2 regions of the Streptomyces sp. NPDC006261 genome follow, and region 2 is predicted to be linked to the other one. Evidence: riboswitches for the same ligand, from Rfam matches in the RefSeq annotation. Region 2 holds a riboswitch; the other holds the start of a gene.
The links. Region 2 has a riboswitch for glycine ahead of gcvP (aminomethyl-transferring glycine dehydrogenase). Riboswitches for the same ligand answer to the same signal wherever they lie in the genome.
Positions count from the first base shown of each region.

Region 1: linked by a shared signal. The riboswitch ahead of gcvT (glycine cleavage system aminomethyltransferase GcvT) and the one ahead of gcvP (aminomethyl-transferring glycine dehydrogenase) in region 2 are both predicted to bind glycine.

Region 1 covers NZ_JBEXSI010000024.1:96,176-103,864, forward strand. Annotated here, with positions in the region: gene ABZ154_RS18010 (ABC transporter substrate-binding protein) at 1-780, opposite strand, end outside; gene ABZ154_RS18015 (enhanced serine sensitivity protein SseB C-terminal domain-containing protein) at 1,014-1,763, opposite strand; gene ABZ154_RS18020 (enhanced serine sensitivity protein SseB) at 1,964-2,734, opposite strand; gene ABZ154_RS18025 (AAA family ATPase) at 2,777-3,541, opposite strand; glycine riboswitch at 3,706-3,803, shown strand; gene gcvT (glycine cleavage system aminomethyltransferase GcvT) at 3,980-5,095, shown strand; gene gcvH (glycine cleavage system protein GcvH) at 5,227-5,604, shown strand; gene glyA (serine hydroxymethyltransferase) at 5,624-6,883, shown strand; gene ABZ154_RS18045 (L-serine ammonia-lyase) at 7,055-7,689, shown strand, end outside.
Region 2 covers NZ_JBEXSI010000064.1:29,532-37,220, forward strand. Annotated here, with positions in the region: gene ABZ154_RS29890 (glutamate--cysteine ligase) at 1-809, opposite strand, end outside; gene ABZ154_RS29895 (hypothetical protein) at 1,294-1,887, shown strand; gene ABZ154_RS29900 (DUF5999 family protein) at 2,203-2,409, shown strand; gene gcvP (aminomethyl-transferring glycine dehydrogenase) at 2,502-5,387, opposite strand; glycine riboswitch at 5,581-5,678, opposite strand; gene ABZ154_RS29910 (PRC-barrel domain-containing protein) at 5,836-6,207, shown strand; gene ABZ154_RS29915 (DNA polymerase IV) at 6,129-7,586, opposite strand.

The DNA.
Region 1 (7,689 bases), on a different contig from region 2:
GTCGCCCCAGTAACCGTCGAAGCGCTCCAGGGAGACTTCCTTGTTCCCCTTGTTCCACTTCACGATCTTGTACGGGCCGGTGCCGGCGACCGTGCCGGCCTCCTGGCTGTACTTGGGGTACGTGATCGCGTCGCCCTTGGCGGTCGCGTTCTGCTTCGCGTACTCCTTGAGCGCCTTCGGCGAGTGGATCGCGAGCGCCTGGAGGGAGAATCCGCCCGGCAGGTTCGCCGAGGGCTCGTTCACCTCGATGACGGCCGTGTTCTCGTCCTTGGCGGTGCAGGACTTGTAGTTCGCCTTGGGCGTCTCGGCGTCCTCGTTCTTCGCGAACCCGCCCATGATGGTCTGCCAGTAGTAGGAGACCGCGCTGGACTGGTACGTGCCCTTCCAGTTGAACCAGTAGTCGTAGTTCGCGCAGACCGCGGCGGCGTTGAACGCCTCGCCGTCGTGGAACTTCACGCCCTGGCGCAGGTCGAACGTCCAGACCTTGCCGGCCGCGTCGCCCTCCCACTTCTCGGCGAGGCCGCCGACCAGCTTGCTGCCGCCGGGCTCGTGCTCCAGCAGCGCCTCGAAGGCCTGACGGGTGACGCGGAACGTCTCGCCGTCGCTCGCGAGGGCCGGGTCGAGGGAGCCGGGGTCACCGGATCCGGCGAAGACGAAGGTGTCCTTGTCGCCCCCCTTGGAGCCGCCCTCGTCCCGCTCGCTGGAACAGCCCGTGGCGATCAGACCGACAGCGACCGCTGTCGTGATCGCCCGGACGGCCCGGGACTTGAATATGCGCATGGGTCCACCCCTGGTTCGCCATGTGGTGAGGTTTGATGGCCGCACACTACAGACGGGGCGCACCGCAAGAGAACAGTCCGGATAGCGGTGAGACCTAGTCGAGACCCGGACAGTCAACAAACCGTCCAGTTCCGGGACATCCCTCCCGGCCCGGTTAACAAGCCGGACATCTGGGAGTGTTCGGCGAGGACGGTCCCCTCCCGCGGATCGGCGGCACCGAAACGACCCGCGGCTCAGCGGTGCTGCTGGGGCGGATATCCGTAACCGGGGGCGGCGGCCGGCGGCGGGCCTGCGGGGGCGTGCGCCTCGCGGTCGTAGAACGGGCGGGCGTTGGCGCGCAGCCACATCGCGACCGGGTCGTACTCGTCGGACATGGCGACGGTGGAGACGGGCAGCCCGTCGGGGACCGCGCCGATCGACTGCCGCATCATCGCGCGCACCGCGTCGACGGAGGCCCGCCCGGTGTCGTACAGGTCGAGCCCGATCGCGAGGTAGGGGACGCCGACCGCGGGGTGCACCCAGGCGCGGCGCAGCGAGCGGACGGCCGGGGTGCGGTGGGCGTTCTGGGTGAGCTGGGCGTAGAACTGCGGCAGCTCCACCGCCGGTTCGGTCAGCCGGAGCGGGCCCGCGGGCAGCCGGTCCAGGCCGGTGGAGATCCGGCGCAGGTCCAGCCAGGGGATGCCGACGCCGCCGCCGGGGGCGTGCGGGTTGAGCCAGATGCCCCAGCGGTCGGGGAAGAGGGCGCGGGCGATCTCCCGGCCGGAGACCAGCTCGTGGGCGCGGCTCCAGCCGCTGGCGGAGAGCTCCTGGGCGGAGGTGACGCACGGGGCGTATCCGACGCCGCCGACCTCCATGGACCCGTACTGCGCGTCCGGTGAGCCGGCCGTGCCGTGCCAGAGCAGCATCCAGACCCGGCCGTCGGCGAGGGCCGCGAGCAGCGCCTCGTAGGCGTCGAAACGCCCGGGGCTGACCTGGCGCAGCATGTGCTCGACCTGACCGGCCGCCGCAGTGCCTGACGCACTCACCCTGGGTCCCGCCCCTCATTGTTCCGTCGACGCTCCCGGGCACACGGGAGCGGCCTCGCCATCAAACCAGCTTATGCGCCACTTCTGACACCGACTTGACGCCATGGTCGGCCGGCGCCCGCGATCCCCCGGGGGGCAGTGGCCCTCGCGCCGCACGTTCAGTGGCCCTCGCGCCGGTAGAACGGGCGTACTTTCTCCCGCATCCAGTCGCCCACCAGGTCCTGGGCCACGTCCAGCAGGACCAGGTTCACCGGCCAGGGCACCTCGACCCGGCCGAGCGCCCGTCCCAGGGCGTCCATCGGGGCACTCTGGCCCGCGCCGTCCCAGGTGGCGAACTCGACGCCCACGAAGAGGACGGGGTCCCCGCCCTCGATGCTGGCGAGCGCCCGGCGGGCGGTGGACACCACGCCGCTGGCCTCGAACTCGGCGGAGACGGTGGTGAGGAAGTCGACGGGGTCGTGCTGCCAGTCCGGCTCGTACAGCTTGACCCGGCCGCCGCTGGCCGGCCCGTCCAGAGCGGTGCGCCCGGCCCGGCAGAGCTCGGCGACGGCGGGCGGCGGCAGCGGGATGCCGACCGCGCCGCCCGGGTTCACCGCGATGCCGACCTGCGGGGGCAGACCCCGGGCGAAGTCGCGGGCGGGCGCCACGGCGAAGGACATGTGGCTGCCGACGCAGGTCAGGAACTGGCCCTCGGAGCTGAAGACGGGGACGTACGCGGCGCCGTCGATGTCGATCATCGGCAGGTCGAGGTCGGCGCTGGTGGGCGAGCCGCCGGCCGGCAGCGGGACCCAGACCGAGCTGCGGCCGAGCACCTCGACCAGGCGACCGCCCGCGTCGGCGACGCCGAGGGAGGCGGTCAGCACCTCTTCGAGCTCGTTGGCGGGCCACCCGTGCTGGGGGTGTGCCTGGACCGGTGCCGGAATGTCCACTGCCTCTGTGCCTCTCTCAGCTGTCGTCACTCGGCCAGAACCTTAACCGGCACACGCGGCCGGGGCCTCGCCGTCCGTGAAGGAGATCCGGTTCAGCGCGCTCGCCGCCTCCCGGTCCAGCAGCACCGCCGAGGCGCAGCCGGCCGGCAGCGAGCCCCGTTCGGTGTCACGGATCAGCCGGGCCACCGCGTGCCGGTGCCGGGCGAAGGCGTAGCCCGAGACTCCCCTGCCGCGTTCGCGCTGCCCTTGGCGGGCGGTCGCGGGGTCCACGTCGAGGAGGAGCAGGTGCAGGGTGCGGCCCCGGCGGGCGGCGTGCAGGGCGAGCCAGCGGCGCACCCAGGTCTGCGTGCCGCAGTCGTGGACGACCACGGATGCGCCGGAGCGCAGGACGGCCCAGAGCCCGAGGTAGTGGGCGACGCGGACCAGGGGGCGGTAGAGGGCGTACGGAAGTAACCGGGGCAGGGCGGCGGCCCACCGGTCGCGGGTGTTCTGGGAGTCGATGGCGGGGCCGCTCACGGCCCGCCGGATCAGGGTGGACTTGCCTCCGCCGGGGAGCCCGGAGACGACCACGATGTCGCCGGGGGTGAAGTCGAGGCTGTACGGGCCGTGGGCGGTGCGCCCGCGCAGGTCGCGTACCACCGGCGCAAGCTCGCTGATCAGCTCCTGTACGGGTGCGCCGGGCACCGCGGACAGCTCCCGTACGGGCGCTCCGGCCTGTTCGGGCAGCTCCCGGGCGGGTGCGCCGGGCTGTGCGGGCATCGCGCCGTGCGCGACCCCCGCGGTCGGTACCGACCGCTGCAACGCCATCGCCCATCCCCCTGCTGTCGGGCCGCCCACGTCTGCCCCTGAAGTGTAAAGAAACGGCAAGGCTCCACAACCGTCCTCGCTGTTCGCACAAGCGTTGCCGACCGGCCGCCCCACTCTGCCGCACGGCGTGCGATGATGACCCCGCCAACTGCATACCGGCCGTTCGAATCCGCGCGGGAGAGTTCCGGCCACACTGTGAGCCGGGCGCCGAAGGAGCAAGATCCTCCCTTGAATCTCTCAGGCCCCGTACCGCGTGGATGAGGCAGATCTGAAAAGCGAGCCGCCCCGCGGCTCCACCCAAGGTGCAAGCCGAGCCCTGTGAACAGGGGCGCGCCCTTCCAGGGCATACCCCGTCAGGGGCTATCGGCGAACCTCTCAGGTTCCGATGACAGATGGGGAGGATTCGTCCTGACGTCGTCATGCCCTGGAGCCGTATCCATGAGCACAGCCCCCCGTCTCACCGCCCTCGACGCGCTGCACCGCTCGCTCGGCGCCACCATGACCGACTTCGCGGGCTGGGACATGCCCCTGCGGTACGCCAGTGAGCGCGACGAGCACCACGCCGTACGCACCCGCGCCGGGCTCTTCGACCTGTCGCACATGGGCGAGATCACCGTCACCGGCCCCCAGGCCGCGGCCTTCCTGAGCTACGCGCTGGTGGGCAACATCGCCACCGTCGGCAACGGCCGGGCCCGCTACACGATGATCGTCCAGGAGGACGGCGGGATCGTGGACGACCTGATCGTCTACCGCCTCGGCGAGACGGAGTACATGGTCGTCGCCAACGCGGGCAACGCCCAGATCGTGCTGGACGCGCTGACCGCCCGCGTGGCGGGCTTCGACGCCGAGGTGCGCGACGACCGGGACGCGTACGCGCTGCTCGCGGTCCAGGGCCCCGAGTCCCCCGCCATCATGAAGGCCGTCACCGACGCCGACCTGGACGGGCTGAAGTACTACGCGGGCCTGCCGGGTACGGTCGCCGGGGTCCCGGCGCTCATCGCCCGTACCGGCTACACCGGCGAGGACGGCTTCGAGCTCTTCGTCGCGCCCGAGCACGCCGAGCAGCTGTGGCGGGCCCTGACGGACGCCGGCCGGACGCACGGCCTGATCCCCTGCGGCCTCTCCTGCCGGGACACGCTGCGCCTGGAGGCGGGCATGCCGCTGTACGGGCACGAGCTGACGACGGCGCTGACGCCGTTCGACGCGGGTCTGGGCCGGGTCGTGAAGTTCGAGAAGGAGGGCGACTTCGTGGGCCGCGAGGTGCTCCAGGCCGCCGCCGAGAGCGCCGAGAGCGCCCCGCCGCGCAAGCTGGTCGGCCTGATCGCCGAGGGCCGCCGCGTCCCGCGCGCCGGGTTCTCGGTCGTCGCCGACGGCAAGGTGATCGGCGAGGTCACCTCCGGCGCCCCCTCCCCCACCCTGGGCAAGCCGATCGCCATGGCGTACGTGGACGCGGCCTTCGCCGCGCCGGGTACCGAGGGCGTGGGCGTGGACATCCGGGGCACGCACGAGCCGTACGAGGTCGTCGCGCTGCCGTTCTACAAGCGCCAGAAGTGATATCCCGGAGGGACCGGCGCGTTCCGGGCGTTCCGCACCGGCACGCAGGCGTCACGGAAGTGACGTACCTCCGTCTCACACCGTAAGACCACGTTCATCAGCACTCCCCCGCGTACAGGAGAATTCAGGTCATGAGCAACCCCCAGCAGCTGCGGTACAGCAAGGAGCACGAGTGGCTGTCGGCCGTCGAGGACGGCGTGGCCACGATCGGCATCACGGAGTACGCGGCCAACGCGCTCGGTGACGTCGTCTACGCCCAGCTTCCGGAGGTCGGTGACACGGTGACCGCGGGCGAGACCTGCGGTGAGCTGGAGTCGACCAAGTCCGTCAGCGATCTGTATTCGCCGGTGACCGGTGAGGTGACGGCGGCCAACCAGGACGTCGTGGACGACCCCTCGCTGGTGAACTCCGCTCCCTTCGAGGGCGGCTGGCTGTTCAAGGTGCGCGTCACGGAGGAGCCGGCCGACCTGCTCTCCGCCGACGAGTACACCGCGTTCTCCGGCAACTGAGACCTTAAGGGACCCCCTGATGTCGCTTCTGAACTCCTCCCTCCACGAGCTGGACCCGGACGTCGCCGCCGCCGTCGATGCCGAGCTCCACCGTCAGCAGTCCACCCTCGAGATGATCGCCTCGGAGAACTTCGCTCCGGTCGCGGTCATGGAGGCCCAGGGCTCCGTCCTCACCAACAAGTACGCCGAGGGCTACCCCGGCCGCCGCTACTACGGCGGCTGTGAGCACGTCGACGTGGTCGAGCAGATCGCGATCGACCGGATCAAGGACCTGTTCGGCGCCGAGGCCGCGAACGTCCAGCCGCACTCCGGTGCGCAGGCGAACGCCGCCGCGATGTTCGCGCTGCTGAAGCCGGGCGACACGATCATGGGCCTGAACCTGGCCCACGGCGGTCACCTGACCCACGGCATGAAGATCAACTTCTCCGGCAAGCTCTACAACGTGGTCCCGTACCACGTCGACGAGAGCGGCCTCGTGGACATGGAGGAGGTCGAGCGCCTCGCCAAGGAGTCCCAGCCGAAGCTGATCGTGGCCGGCTGGTCCGCCTACCCGCGCCAGCTGGACTTCGCCGCCTTCCGCCGTATCGCGGACGAGGTCGGCGCGTACCTGATGGTCGACATGGCGCACTTCGCGGGCCTGGTCGCGGCCGGTCTGCACCCCAACCCGGTGCCGCACGCCCACGTCGTCACCACCACCACGCACAAGACCCTCGGCGGTCCGCGCGGCGGCGTGATCCTCTCCACCCAGGAGCTCGCCAAGAAGATCAACTCGGCGGTCTTCCCGGGCCAGCAGGGCGGCCCGCTGGAGCACGTGATCGCGGCCAAGGCGGTCTCGTTCAAGATCGCGGCGGGCGAGGAGTTCAAGGAGCGCCAGCAGCGCACCCTGGACGGCGCCCGGATCCTCGCCGAGCGCCTGGTACAGCCGGACGTCACCGAGGTGGGCGTCTCCGTCCTCTCCGGCGGCACCGACGTGCACCTCGTCCTGGTCGACCTGCGCAACTCGGAGCTGGACGGCCAGCAGGCCGAGGACCGGCTCCACGAGCTGGGCATCACGGTCAACCGGAACGCCATCCCGAACGACCCGCGCCCCCCGATGGTCACCTCGGGCCTGCGGATCGGCACCCCGGCGCTGGCCACCCGCGGCTTCGGCACCGAGGACTTCACCGAGGTCGCGGAGATCATCGCCGCCGCCCTCAAGCCGACCTACGACGCGGACGACCTCAAGGCCCGCGTGGTGGCGCTGGCCGAGAAGTTCCCGCTGTACCCCGGCCTGAAGTAGCACCTGGCCTGCGGTTCTGCGCACAAGGGCGGGGCACCGCGCACACTGAACGAGTGAGCGTGGTGCCCCGTTCCTTGCCCCTCCTCCGCTGCTTATCTCCCGCTTGCCCCGCTTGTCCCCGCACCGCCCAGGCAGACAACGGCGTCTTCCAACCCCCCAAGGAGTCCTCCCGTGGCCATCTCGGTCTTCGACCTCTTCTCGGTCGGCATCGGCCCGTCCAGCTCCCACACGGTGGGCCCGATGCGGGCCGCCCGGATGTTCGCGCGCCGCCTGAAGAACGAGGGCCTGCTCGCGCACACCGCCTCGATACGGGCGGAGCTGTACGGCTCCCTCGGCGCGACCGGCCACGGCCACGGCACGCCGAAGGCGGTCCTGCTCGGCCTGGAAGGCGAGTCTCCCCAGACCGTGGACGTGGAGTCCGCCGACGGCCGGGTCGAGGAGATCCGCTCCACCGGCCGGATCAACATGCTCGGCATGCACGAGATCGCGTTCGCCTTCGACGACGACCTGGTCCTGCACCGCCGCAAGGCGCTCCCGTACCACGCCAACGGCATGACGATCTTCGCGTACGACACCGAGGGCGCCCCGGTCCTGGAGAAGACGTACTACTCGGTCGGCGGCGGCTTCGTCGTGGACGAGGACGCGGTGGCGGGCGAGAACCCGATCGTCCCGGACGACACGGCCCTGCGGCACCCCTTCCGTACGGGCGACGAGCTGCTGCGCCTGGCCCGGGAGACCGGCCTCTCCATCTCCCAGATGATGCTGGAGAACGAGCTGGCCTGGCGCACCGAGGCGGAGATCCGCTC
Region 2 (7,689 bases):
TAGGCGGAGGTGATCCACCGCTCCCCGAACCAGGTCCTGGGCCGCACCCCCTGGTTCGCCAGCTCCGGCGGCCGTACGTCGGTGGCCTGCTGGAACAGCGGGGGACGGGACTCCCGCCAGAGCTCCTTGCCGAAGAGGAACGGGGCGTTGGCGCCCAGCGCGATCTGGACGGAGGCGATCGCCTGGGCGGCGTTCCACACGTCCGCGAAACGCGCGGGCGTCACCTGCAGATGCAACTGGACCGAGGTGCAGGCGGATTCGGGGGCGATCGAGGGCGAGGAACAGACCAGGTGATCGACGCCTTCGATATCCAGGGTGAAATCCTCCCCCCGGGCCGCCGCCATTTGGTCGTTGAGCAGGGTGTAGCGGTCCACGTCCGAAAGATTCGCCGAGACCACGTCGTGCTCGCCGAGCGTGGGCAGGATTCCGATCATGACGATCCCCGCGTCCACCTCACCGGCCTTGCGGTGGGCGTAGGCGAGACCGGTCCGCAACTCCTCCGAGAGCTGATCGAATACCCGGCCGCCGAGCCGGTGCGGAACGATATTTACTTCCAGATTGAACATCCCGAGTTCGGTCTGGAAATCCCGGCTCGCGATGCGCTGGAGCACTTCCTGATTCATCATCCGGGGCATGCCGTCGGAGCCCGCGAGATTCAGCTCTATCTCCAGCCCCATCAGGTTTCGGGGACGGTCGAACCTCCGCTCCGCCAGGAGTCTGCCCAGCCCCTCCAGGCACTGGTTCAGCTTGGTGCGGTATGCCTGCCGATCGGACAGGTCAACGGCTCCCGCCACGACCTTCTCCCCCATCGAGGGGTCCCTCCTCCAGTGGTCGGCCCGCCGACCGGGCCGCGCGCATCACGATCGATAATGCCCAGTGGGAGTGATCCGTAACGCCCCACAGGCGCCCGGAAACCCGGTAGGCTGGTTGACGGAGACCGGGGGCACATTCCCGGGGCACCCGGCGAGCGGCATTTTCACCAGGAGAGTGCGTGGTGGAAACACCGACGAGTTTCGGCCTACCGCTCCGCCGAATGAGGCGCAGACCGGAGCCGAAAACGGCCGATCAAATCACCAGGAAAACCGCATTTCCAAGTCCGGATGTCGCCTTGCGCGAAATATCCCCGGCAGCTAGCGGAAACACTGGGTGAACACGTGTCGTATAAACTTCGCCTGACGAGGCAGAGAGTTGACGCAACCGGCCCGTCATAGGCCTCCTCTGGCCCCGCACGCCGACAGCGCCGTCTGCACCCGCCCACGCATCACCGTGTCTCCAAGTGAGAGGCGACCCACTATGCCGCTGCATGTCCCCTCGGCTCCCGCGCCCGCCCTGCGCAGTGTTCTCGCGGCCCTCGGTTCTCCCACCGCGGTCCGCGAGGCTCGCACATCCGCTCTCCGGTCCGTCCAGGGACCGCTCAGCCCCGAACTGCCGCTTCCCGTGCACGTCCTGGACCGGATCGCTCCGACCAGGACCGCACCTAGAACCCGCCTCGCGGCCTGGCGCTTCCTGATCCGGAGCGAAGGCCGGGCGATCGCCGCCGCGGACACCCTGCTCACGCCGGACGGCTGGAGCTTCTCGCACTTCTTCGAGGGCCCCTATCTCGCCTCGACGGAGCTCGCGGTCCGCCAGGCGGAGGCCTCACCCACGGCGTACCAGGCGAGACTTCTCTCCATCCCCGAGCTGTACATGCTCACCCTCTGGCTGCACGACAACCCCGACGACGGCGCCGCTGACGCCTCCGGCGGGGTACTGGCCCCGACCGACGTCCTGGTACCCCTGGCGCCGGCGCCACCGGGCATCGCAGCGCACCGGCCGCACCGGGTCGCCGATCTGCTGCCCGTCATGACCCTGCGCGTGGCACCCGGCCCGCTGCTCAGCTCCGCCTGACCGGCGGCCGAGGACGACCGGCCCCCGTGGTGACCCGAACGCCTCGTGACGGAACGGGTCATGACGGGGGCTCCCCCTTACCCACTCGGACTAGCCCGTACCGGCCACCCCGAACCACCCGAAGGGACAGTGCAGTTGCGGTGAACCGTCCGCGCGGGTGATGCGTCATGAGAGGAGTACGGGAGCTGCAGCGAAATCCCTGCGGAATCACCCCCGTAGGGCAACACTGGGACCGGACCGACTGATACGGGGGCGGCCATGAACCTCTCATCCAGCCGCAGGACACTCGACTCGACGCAGCGAAAGAACCCATCCATGTGCCAGCACCAGCCACCCTGCCCCACCGCCGACTCCCCCGACAGGGAGGCGGCCCGCCTGACGGCACACCACCCGGAACAGGGCTGGAGCCTTCTGTGCAACGGTGTCCTGCTCTTCGAGGACACCGGCGAGCTACTGCCGGACGGGCAGATCATCGCACCGCACCGGCCGCCGGCGGCGGGCCGCGTGGTGAAAGCCGCCTGAGGGCGGACGGAACAGCGCTGTACGGAGAAGGGGCCGGCCCGGGGAGATCCCCGCACCGGCCCCGACGCATGTCAGGCGTATGCCCCTGAGCGTCAGTTGTCGTACTCCTCCAGCGGCGGGCAGGAGCAGACCAGGTTGCGGTCGCCGAAGGCACCGTCGATACGACGGACCGGCGGCCAGTACTTGTCCGCGGCGGACACCCCGGCCGGGAAGACGGCCTCCTCGCGGCTGTAGCCGTGGTCCCAGTCGCCGCCGAGCGCGGCCGCCGTGTGCGGGGCGTTGGCCAGCGGGTTGTCGTCCGCGCTCCACTCGCCGGAGGCGACCTTCTCGATCTCGGCGCGGATCGCGATCATGGTGTCGCAGAACCGGTCGAGCTCGGCCAGGTCCTCGCTCTCGGTCGGCTCGATCATCAGCGTGCCGGCCACCGGGAACGACATGGTCGGCGAGTGGAAGCCGTAGTCGATCAGGCGCTTGGCGACATCGTCGATGGAGACGCCGGTCGCCTTGGAGATCGGCCGCAGGTCCACGATGCACTCGTGCGCGACCAGTCCGGCCGGGCCGTTGTACAGGATCGGGAAGTGCGGCTCCAGGCGCTTGGCGATGTAGTTGGCGGCCAGCACGGCGACCTGTGTGGCCCGCTTGAGCCCCTCGCCGCCCATCAGGCGGACGTACGCCCACGAGATCGGCAGGATGCCCGCCGAGCCCCACGGGGCGGCCGAGATCGGGCCCACGCCGGTCTCCGGGCCCGCGGCGGGCTGGAGCGGATGGCTGGGGAGGTACGGGGCGAGGTGCGCGCGGACGCCGACCGGGCCGACGCCGGGGCCGCCGCCGCCGTGCGGGATGCAGAAGGTCTTGTGCAGGTTCAGGTGGGAGACGTCGCCACCGAACTTGCCGGGCTTGGCGAGCCCGACCAGTGCGTTGAGGTTGGCGCCGTCGACGTAGACCTGGCCGCCCGCGTCGTGCACCTCGCCGCAGATGTCGGCGACGTGCTCCTCGAAGACCCCGTGCGTGGAGGGGTAGGTGATCATGAGCACCGCCAGCTCGTCGCGGTACTGCTCGATCTTGGCCCGCAGGTCCGCGATGTCGACCTCGCCGTCGTCGGCGGTCTTCACCACGACGACCTTCATGCCCGCCATGACCGCGCTCGCGGCGTTGGTGCCGTGCGCGGACGAGGGGATCAGGCAGACGGTGCGCTGGTCGTCGCCGTTCGCCCGGTGGTACGCCCGGACCGCCAGCAGGCCGGCGAACTCGCCCTGGGAGCCGGCGTTCGGCTGGATGGAGACGGCGTCGTAACCGGTGACCTCGGCGAGGCGCTCCTCCAGCTCACGGATGAGCGTGAGGAAGCCCTGCGCCTGCTCGGCCGGGGCGAACGGGTGCAGCGCGCCGAACTCGGGCCAGGTGATGGACTCCATCTCGGCGGTCGCGTTCAGCTTCATGGTGCAGGAGCCGAGCGGGATCATGCCGCGGTCCAGCGCGTAGTCCCGGTCGGCGAGCTTGCGCAGGTAGCGCAGCATCGCCGTCTCGGAGCGGTGCTGGTGGAAGACGGGGTGGGTCAGGATGTCGTCGGAGCGCAGCAGCGCATCCGGCAGCGCGTCGGCGGCCGAGCCGTCCAGCGCCTCGATGTCGGCGTCGGCGCCGAAGGCGGCCCAGACGGCGGAGAGCTGGGCCCGGGTGGTGGTCTCGTCGCAGGCGATGGAGACGTGGTCGGCGTCGACACGGCGGAGATTGACCCCGCGCTCGCGGGCATCCGCGACGATCTCCGCAGCCTTGCCGGGCGCCTTGACGGTCAGGGTGTCGAAGAAGGCTCCGTGCACGACGTCGGCTCCGGAGGCACGCAGACCCTCGGCGAGGATCGTGGCGTAGCGGTGGGTGCGCCGGGCGATCGTGCGCAGTCCGTCGGGGCCGTGGTAGACGGCGTACATCCCGGCCATGACGGCGAGCAGCACCTGAGCCGTACAGATGTTGCTGGTGGCCTTCTCGCGGCGGATGTGCTGCTCGCGGGTCTGCAGGGCGAGGCGGTAGGCCCTGTTGCCGTCCGCGTCGACGGAGACGCCGACGAGGCGGCCGGGCAGGGAGCGGGCGAACTTCTCGCGGACCGCCATGAAGCCGGCGTGCGGACCGCCGAAGCCCATCGGAACGCCGAAGCGCTGGGTGGTGCCGACCGCGATGTCCGCGCCGAGCGCGCCGGGCGAGGTGAGCAGCGTGAGGGCCAGCAGGTCGGCGGCGACGGTGACGATCGCGCCCAGGTCGTGGGCCTGCTCGATGACGGGCTCGATGGCCCGCACGGCACCGGAGGCGCCCGGGTACTGGAGCAGGACGCCGAAGACGCCGCGCTCGGCGATCTCGGCGGGGATGCCGTCACCGAGGTCCGCGACGACGACCTCGACGCCGGTCGGCTCGGCGCGGGTCTGGATCACCGCGATGGTCTGGGGCAGGGTGTCGGCGTCGATCAGGAAGACGCCGTTCTTCACCTTGCCGACGCGCCGGGCGAGCGCCATGGCCTCGGCGGCCGCGGTGCCCTCGTCGAGCAGAGAGGCGCCGGAGGTGGGCAGCCCGGTCAGCTCGGCGACCATCGTCTGGAAGTTGAGCAGCGCCTCCAGGCGGCCCTGGGAGATCTCCGGCTGGTACGGCGTGTAGGCCGTGAACCACGCGGGGTTCTCCATGACGTTGCGCAGGATGACGGGTGGCGTGAAGGTGCCGTAGTAACCGAGGCCGATCATCGGGGCGAGCACCTTGTTGCGGTCGGCCAGCGACCGCAGCTCGGCGAGCACCTCGGCCTCGGTGCGCGCCGAGGGAAGGTTCAGGGCCTCCGCACTCTTGATCACGTCGGGCACCGCGGCGGCGGTCAGCTCGTCGAGGGAGCCGTAGCCGACCTGGGCGAGCATCTTCGCCTGGGCTCCGGCGTCGGGCCCTATGTGGCGCTGCTCGAACGGAATGCCCTGCTCCAGCTGGGAGAGCGGAGTGCGACGGGGGGTCATGGTGGAGGCCTCCTGGTCTGTCACGACCTGCGAGGGGCACCACGGCGCGGGTGCCCGAACGGCCTCCCCCTCTGTCATCTCAACCTGAGAGCTTCACCGGCCCGCCCGGGGGCGTGCCGACTTTCACCGTCGGTGAGGGTCCGGTCCGTCCCGGCATGTGCCCGCACGAACCCGCCCTGCTTTCCAGAGTGACCTCGTCCGCGCGGTACGGGGGCCTGAGAGATTCCGGGGAGGATTTGCTCCTTCGGCGCCTCCGGATTCCGCACCGGAGGACTCTCCCGCACGGGGTCAGCAGCCACCTGCCAGCCTACCAGCGGCCATCCCCGTGGAGTTCTCGAGTGGCCGACGCCACGGATCTGCACTTGTCTGGTGCTGGTGGAGCGACAGGGGATCACCCTGAAGTGACAGGGGACCACCCTTGAGGCAGTGGCGACCAGTGGGAGGCACCGTGCAGACCGACATCGATCCGCGCCGCCTGATCGGCCGCAAGGCCTTCGACCGCAAGGGCACCAGGATCGGAACGGTGGATGAGGTCTATCTCGACGACGCGACCGGCGTGCCCGAGTGGGCGGCCGTCCGCACCGGCCTGTTCAGCCGGGACGCCTTCGTCCCGCTGGAACCCAGCGAATTCGTCGAGGACGAGCTGCGGGTCCCGTTCGACCGCGCGCTGATCAAGGGCGCCCCGGACTTCGGCGTCGGCCGGCACCTCTCCCCGGAGCAGGAGCTTCAGCTCTACCGCCATTACGGCCTGGACTCCCCGCCGGCGGCGGAGACCGGCCCCGACCGTGACTTCGGCAGACTGGCCGGCCAGGAGGAGTAGTCGACCGGGTCGCGGACCAGCGGCATGGGATCGGCCGGGCTCAGCTCCGGATCGTCGATCCGGAACGTGACGACCCGGCCGACCGGCCCCCCGGGCTCCTCGAACCGGACCGTCACCCGGCCCACCCCGCTCCCCTGCACCCAGCCGTGTCCGAGCACCGCGTGGCGTACGTCGTGTCCGGCGGGCCAACGCCGGGCGGCGAGCTGCTCGGCGCCCTCCCGCGCGGGCTCCTCGTCCGCCGGCCCCCCGCCCTCTTCGGCGACCGGCTTCTCGGGTGCCTCGGACCGCGCCGCCAGCTCCCGGGCGTCCGCGGCCTGCGCGAACAGATCCTCCTGCGTGAAGTCCGCGAGCCCCGTGACACCCACGCCCAGGAGCCGTACGCCCCCGGTGGTGTCCACCGCCTCCAGCAGCCTCGCGGCCGCCTCACGGACCACCGTGGGGTCGTCCGTGGGGCCTCTGAGGGTCTCGGAGCGGGTCAGGGTGGAGAAGTCGTAGCGGCGCACCTTCAGCACCACCGTGCGCCCCGACCGGTCGGCGGACCGCAGCCGCTCCACGCACCGCACGGCCAGCCGCTCCACCTCGGCGCGCACCCGCACCCGGTCGTGCAGGTCCACATCGAAGGTGTCCTCGACCGATACGGACTTGGCGTCCCGCTCGGCGACCACCGGCCGGTCGTCGAGCCCGAGCGCCATCCGGTAGAGCCCGTGGCCATGCGCCTTGCCGACCAGCCGTACGAGCTCCGCCTCGCCCGCCTCCGCGAGATCGTGGACGGTGGTCATCCCGGCGCGCCGGAGGTGGTCCCCGGTGGCGGGCCCGACGCCCGGCAGCGTCCGTACGGACAAAGGCGCCAGGAGCTCGCGCTCGGTGCCCGGCTCGATGAGCACCAGGCCGTCCGGCTTGGCCTGCTCGGAGGCGATCTTGGCGAGCATCTTCGAACCGGCGAGCCCGACCGACCCGCTCAGCCCGGTCACCTCCCGGATGGCGGTACGCAGCCGCTCCCCCGTCCTCCGGGCCGAGACCGCGCTGTCCGCGACCCCGCCCGCCTCCAGGTCGACGAAGGCCTCGTCCAGGCTCAGCGGCTCCACCAGCGGCGATAGCCGCCCCAGGAGCTCCATCACCTGCTCGCTCACCGACCGGTACAGCGAGAAACGGGGCACCAGATAGGCAGCGTTCGGCGCCAGCCGTCTGGCCTGGGCCGTCGGCATCGCGGAGTGCACCCCCAGGAGCCGTGCCTCGTACGAGGCGGTCGCGACGACCCCACGGGGGCCGAGGCCGCCAACCACGACCGCCTTCCCGCGCAGGCTGGGCTTGGCCGCCTGCTCCGCCGAGGCGTAGAAGGCATCCATGTCCAGGTGGAGGATGGTCGGCGCGGGTCTCACACCTTCGATGCTGCCCTACGCCACTGACAACGGATCGGCCCGGCACTCCGCGGAGTGCCGGGCCGATACGGATACGGTAGATAGGTATATCAAAACATTTTAA